One region of the Streptomyces sp. NPDC050211 genome, then DNA from elsewhere that is predicted to be linked to it. Evidence: riboswitches for the same ligand, from Rfam matches in the RefSeq annotation. Region 1 holds a riboswitch; the other holds the start of a gene.
The links. Region 1 has a riboswitch for cobalamin ahead of metE (5-methyltetrahydropteroyltriglutamate--homocysteine S-methyltransferase). Riboswitches for the same ligand answer to the same signal wherever they lie in the genome.
Positions count from the first base shown of each region.

Region 2: another riboswitch for cobalamin. It lies ahead of AB0I98_RS11500 (ribonucleoside-diphosphate reductase subunit alpha); the one in region 1 lies ahead of metE (5-methyltetrahydropteroyltriglutamate--homocysteine S-methyltransferase).

Region 1 is NZ_JBFALC010000003.1:32,324-35,556, forward strand. It holds gene AB0I98_RS04165 (SpoIIE family protein phosphatase) at 1-1,606, shown strand, start outside; cobalamin riboswitch at 1,605-1,833, shown strand; gene metE (5-methyltetrahydropteroyltriglutamate--homocysteine S-methyltransferase) at 1,984-3,233, shown strand, end outside.
Region 2 is NZ_JBFALC010000008.1:194,089-197,321, reverse strand. It holds gene AB0I98_RS11500 (ribonucleoside-diphosphate reductase subunit alpha) at 1-1,733, opposite strand, end outside; cobalamin riboswitch at 1,855-2,014, opposite strand; gene AB0I98_RS11495 (GNAT family N-acetyltransferase) at 2,037-2,537, opposite strand; gene mctP (monocarboxylate uptake permease MctP) at 2,612-3,233, opposite strand, start outside.

The DNA.
Region 1 (3,233 bases):
CCGCGCGGCCGTCCCGGCCTTCGCCGACACCGCGTTCGTCCACCTGTACGCTCCCCTGCCGATAGGCGACGAGATCGGCGCCGCCCCGGAGATCCTGCGGCTGCACACCATGGACCACGCGTCCCTCCGGACCCCCGCCGAGCAGGGCTCCGGACCGCCCGCGCCGAGCGCGCACACCCTCCAGGCGGCCGAGGTCGTACACCCGGCCGCCACCGGACTGCTCGCCAAGCTGCTGCAGGACGGACGGCCGGTGTTCGGCAACGACCCGGGCGTCGCCCCGGCGGCGGCCGAGCTGCTCGGGAGGGTGCACATGCCCTGGTCGGCACCGCCCGGGCGACGGCTGATCATCGCCCCGCTGCACGGCCGCAACCACGCCCTGGGCAGCGTCGTCCTGATCCGCGGACTCGACCGGCCCGACTTCACCGGCGACGATCTGCTGGTGGCCTCCCAGCTCGCCACCCACACCGCCCTCGGGCTGGACAAGGCGATGCTGTACGAGCGTGAGGCATCCGTCGCCGACACGTTGCAGCGCACGATGCTCCCGCCGTCGCTGCCGGAGCCGCCCGGGGTCCGGCTGGCCAGCCGCTATCTGCCGGCCTCGCGGACCGCGCAGGTCGGCGGGGACTGGTACGACGCGATCCCGCTGCCCGGCAATCGCGTGGCCCTGGTGATCGGCGATGTGATGGGCCACTCCATGACCTCGGCCGCGATCATGGGCCAGCTGCGGACCAGCGTGCAGACCCTGGCCGGGCTCGACCTGCCCCCGGACGAGGTGCTGCACCACCTCGACGAGCAGGCGGCACGCCTGGGCAGCGAGCACACCGCGACCTGCCTGTACGCCTTGTACGACCCCGTCCTGCACCGGCTGATCGCGTCCAGCGCCAGCCACCTGCCGCCGGTGCTGCTGCGTCCCGACGGCGGCGTCGAGGTGCTGGACGTCCCGCCCGGAGCGCCGATCGGTGTCGGCAGCGGTGGATTCGAGTCGGTCGAGACACACGCGCCGGGCGGGGCGACCCTGCTGCTGTACACCGACGGCCTGGTCGAGTCCCGCGACTCGGACGTCATGACCGGCGTGGAGCGGCTCTGCGCCCGGCTGCGCGCGACCGGTTCAGGATCCGCGCCGCCGACCCTGGAAGACCTGTGCGACCAGGCCCTCGGCACCCTGGGCGCCGGTGACCGCGACGACGACATCGCGCTGCTAGCGGCCCGGTTCGAGGGCATCCTGCCGGAGACCGTCGCCTACTGGTACATGGCGCCGCGCCCGCAGACCGCGCGCCAGGCCCGCCGGCTGACTCGCAGGACCCTGCACGGCTGGGGCCTCGACGACCTGCTCGAATCCACCGAGCTGATGGTCAGCGAGGTGGTGGCCAACGCCGTGCGCTTCGCCTCCCGCCCGATCACCCTGCGGCTACTCTGCACGGACGTGCTGCGCTGCGAGGTCGGCGACGACTCGCCCGTGGTGCCGAGGATGCGCCACGCCCGGCTGAGCGACGAGGGCGGACGCGGGCTGTTCCTGGTCGACCAGCTGTCCGAGCGCTGGGGGGCAACTCGGGTGAGCACGGGCAAGGTTGTGTGGTTCGAGCAGCCGTTGCCCCCTGCGGGTTAAGCTGGCCGACGCAGCTGGTTCGCCCCCGTCCGCCAGGCGGGATGCGTCGCAAGAGGGAACCCGGTGGGAATCCGGGACTGCCCCGCAGCGGTGAACGGGAACGACCGCCGTCATACGCACTGGGTCCATGAAGCGGACCTGGGAAGCGACGGCCAGTAGATGTCTCCTCGTACGACGAGGAGACGTGCCCGTGAGTCCGAAGACCTGCCAACTGCCCGTGTGCGAACCACTCGTGCGCGGACATCCCGGTGACCTCGAGGGCGGGTCGGCGTACCACCGAGCGGACGGCCAGTGGCCGTTGCCGTCCGGTTGGTCACCCTTCGCGTTCTCGTCCCGTCTCCGGGATCTCAGGGATTCATCTCGCGAAGGAGATCTCCGTGACAAGCAAGCCCGCAGCCGCGGCAGCACGGGCCACCGTGTACGGCTACCCCCGCCAGGGCCCGCACCGGGAACTGAAGAAGGCGATCGAGGGCTACTGGAAGGGCCGCGTCACCGCCGACGCCCTCCGCGCCACCGCGGCCGAACTGCGGCGCGGCAACTGGCGGCAGCTGGCCGGGGCCGGCATCCACGAGGTGCCGACCGGTGACTTCTCGTACTACGACCACGTCCTCGACACCACCGTCATGGTCGGCGCGATCCCCGAGCGGCACCGGGCCGCCGTCGAAGCGGACGCCCTGGACGGCTACTTCGCCATGGCGCGCGGCACCCAGGACGTGGCGCCGCTGGAGATGACGAAGTGGTTCGACACCAACTACCACTATCTGGTCCCGGAGTTGGGCCCGGACACGGTGTTCACCGCCGACTCCGCCAAGCAGGTCGCCGAGCTGAAGGAAGCCCTCGCCCTGGGTCTGACGGCGCGTCCGGTCCTGGTCGGCCCCGTCACCTACCTCCTGCTCGCCAAGCCCGCCCCCGGCGTGGCCGCCGACTTCGACCCCATCACCCTCCTCGACCGGCTGCTCCCGGTGTACGCCGAGGTCCTCGCCGACCTGCGCGCCGCCGGCGCCGAGTGGGTGCAGCTGGACGAGCCCGCCCTCGTCCAGGACCGCACCCCGGCCGAACTGAACGCCGCCGAGCGGGCGTACCGGGAGCTCGGCGCCCTCACCGACCGGCCGAGGCTGCTGGTCGCCTCGTACTTCGACCGGCTCGGCGACGCGCTGCCGGTGCTGGCCAAGGCCCCGGTCGACGGGCTCGCGCTGGACTTCACCGAGGCCGCCGCCGCCAATCTGGACGCCCTCGCCGCGGTCGGCGGGCTGCCCGGCAAGCGGCTGGTCGCCGGTGTCGTCGACGGCCGCAACATCTGGGTCAACGACCTGTCGGCATCGCTCACCACGCTCGGCACCCTGCTGGGCCTGGCCGACAGGGTCGACGTCGCGGCCTCCTGCTCCCTGCTGCACGTCCCCCTCGACACGGCGGCCGAGCGGGACATCGAGCCGCAGATCCTGCGCTGGCTCGCCTTCGCCCGGCAGAAGACCACCGAGATCGTCACCCTCACCAAGGGCCTCGCCCGCGGCACCGACGCGATCACCGCCGAACTCGCCGCCAACCGCGCCGACCTGGCCTCCCGCGCCAACTCCCCCATCACCCGCGACCCGGCCGTACGGGCCCGCGCCACGGCCGTCACCGCCGC
Region 2 (3,233 bases), on a different contig from region 1:
AGCTCGACGTCGTAGTGGTCGGGGTGCAGGACACCCTTGGCGGTACGGGTCTTCTGCCAGGCGGGGAGGGGCCCGTTGCGCTCGGCGAGGTCGGCGGAGGCCTCGTAGGAAGACAGCATGATGCGCTCGGCGATGCGGGTGGAGAGGGCCTTGGCCTCGGGTGAGTCGAAGGGCAGACGCAGCTTGAAGAAGACGTCCTGGAGGCCCATCGCGCCGAGCCCGACGGGGCGCCACTTGGCGTTGGAGCGGCCTGCCTGCTCGGTCGGGTAGAAGTTGATGTCGACGACGCGGTCCAGGAAGGTGACGGCGGTGCGGACCGCCTCGTCCAGCCGCTCCCAGTCGATGTCCCCGTCGTTCACGAACGCGCCGAGATTGACCGAACCCAGGTTGCACACCGCCGTCTCGCCGTCGTCCGTGACCTCCAGGATCTCTGTGCAGAGGTTGGAGGAGTGGACGACATGGCCGGGCTCGGCGGTCTGGTTGGCGGTGCGGTTGGCGGCGTCCTTGAAGGTCATCCAGCCGTTGCCGGTCTGCGCGAGGGTACGCATCATGCGGCCGTACAGGTCACGGGCCGGGATGGTCTTGCGCGCGAGCCCCGCGGCCTCCGCCTTCCGATAGGCGGCGTCGAACTCCTCGCCCCACAGGTCGGCCAGTTCGGGCACGTCGGCGGGGGAAAAGAGGGACCACACCCCGTCCGCGTTCACCCGGCGCATGAACTCGTCGGGGACCCAGTGCGCGAGGTTCAGATTGTGCGTACGGCGGGCGTCCTCACCGGTGTTGTCGCGCAGCTCCAGGAACTCCTCGATGTCGGAGTGCCAGGTCTCCAGATACACCGCCGCCGCGCCCTTGCGCCGGCCGCCCTGGTTCACGGCCGCGACCGAGGCGTCCAGGGTCTTCAGGAACGGGACGACGCCGTTGGAGTGCCCGTTCGTGCCGCGGATCAGTGAACCGCGGGAGCGGATGCGGGAGTAGGCGATGCCGATGCCCCCCGCGTGCTTCGAGAGGCGGGCCACCTGGTGGTAGCGGTCGTAGATGGAGTCCAGCTCGTCCTTGGGGGAGTCGAGGAGGTAGCAGGACGACATCTGGGGGTGCCGGGTGCCGGAGTTGAAGAGGGTGGGGGAGGAGGGGAGGTAGTCGAGGCGGCTCATCAGCCCGTAGAGCGCGGCGACTTCGTCGACGGACCTCGCGCTGTCGTCCTCGGCGAGACCGGCGGCGACGCGCAGCATGAAGTGCTGGGGCGTCTCGATCACCTTGCGGGTGAGGGGGTGCCGGAGGAGGTAGCGGGAGTGGAGCGTGCGGAGGCCGAAGTAGCCGAAGCGGTCGTCGGCCGCACGGTCGATCAGATGGTCCAGGCGGGCCGTGTGCAGCCGTACGAACTCGGCGGTGCGGTCGGCGATGAGGCCCTCGCGGTGGCCGACGGCGACCGACTCGGAGAACGACGTGACGCCCTGCGAGGCCGCCTCGGCGGCGATGCTGATCGTCAGGAGACGGGCGGCCAGCCGGGAGTACGCGGGGTCCTCCGAGATGAGGCCGGCCGCGGCCTCGGTGGCCAGCTCGCGCAACTCCGACTCGTCCGCTCGGGCCGACTTGCCGCGCAGCGCGGCGGCGGCGACCCGGCCGGGGTCGGCGTCGGGGAGGTCGGCGGTCAGCTCGGTCAGGGTCCGCAGCAGTGCGGTTCCCGGACCGTCGGTGTCCTGGATCGCTGAGGCCGGTTCGGCTGGCGCGATGGTCACGTGGGGCTCTCCCTCGCTCGGCACGGGGCCTTGCGGAGGGCAGGGGGCAGCACACGAGCGCACATGGCGTCGCGCCCACCGGCCCATTCCACGAGGCCCGGACGTCGGGCGCACCGGCCGGGTGGCCGGGCGCGCTGTCGGCAGGTCCTCGGACTGACTCCCATACGTGTATGAACACGCATGAGTACACCGTTGCGGGACAGTTCCGGATTCGCACCGGATTCCCCTGCGGCGACAGCGAGCATGAGCATACATCTTGTGCCGGGTTCTGGTGACACCCCTATATGTTGTGTCGCGGTGACTTCAGAGCGTCAATTCATAGGTGAGGAGAGTGAACTCGGTGCCCGGGATCGGGTTCCAGTCGCGTTCGGGGGCGCGGGTGAAGCCGAGACGCTCGTAGATGCGGTGGGCGGCGTGCATGGTGCGCTGGGTCGACAGGACGACGGCGGTGCGCTCCGCGGTTCTCGCCCGGTCGACGCAGGCTCGTACGAGGGCTTCTCCGGCGCCTTTGCCGCGGGCCGCGTGAGCCACGGCGAGCATGCGGATCTCCGCTTCTCCGGGGCGGGCGAGTTCGGCCATGGGGCCGGGGGAGGGGACGAAGGTGACTCCGCCGAGGAGTTGGTCGCCCTGTGTGGCCACGAGGACGTCGGCGTCGGCGGCGCGCTTCGCGATGTCTTTCAGTTCGCCCAGGTACCAGTCACTCTCGCCGAAGGTCAGGAGGCCGTCCTGGAGGTAGGCCTGGGCTGTGATGTCGCCGAGGGCTCCGTATTCGGTGGGTTCTACGGGCCGGATCACTATGTCCATGCAGGTGAGTGTGCCGGACAGGTACGACAACGGGCCGCCGGATTTCTCCGACGGCCCGTGCTCTGACGTACAGCTCAGTGAACGGCGCCGGCAGTCGCCGGAGGCAGTTCCGTCTTGACTCCCGGGTCGCCTGCCTCGCCCGTGTAGTCCTCCGGGCTTGTCTGGTCCACGCCCTCGGGGGCCTTCATCGCCTTCAGGGCGAAGGTGAGGACGACCGTCACCACGAGGTTCAGGACGAACGCCGTGAGGCCGATGTAGCCCATCTCGCCGATGCCGGGGATCTCCTTGTTGGAGCCGCCGAAGTGGTCCTGGGTCGGGGAGGCGACGCCGTACGCGGCGACTGTGCCGTAGATCATGCCGACCGCCCAGCCGGCGAGCAGGGCCCAGCGGTGGAACCAGCGGGTGAAGAGGCCGCCGACCAGGGCCGGGAAGGTCTGGAGGATCCAGATGCCGCCGAGGAGCTGGAAGTTGATCGCGACCGTCTTGTCCATGGTCAGGACGAAGACCAGTGCGCCCACCTTCACGAGCAGGGACACCAGCTTGGAGACCTTGGTCTCCTGCGCCGGCGTGGCGTCAGGCTTGATGAAGTCCTTGTAGATGTTGCGGGTGAAGAGGTTGGCCGCCGCGATGGACATGATCGCCGCCGGTACCAGCGCGCCGATGCCGATCGCCGCGAAGGCCACGCCCGCGAACCAG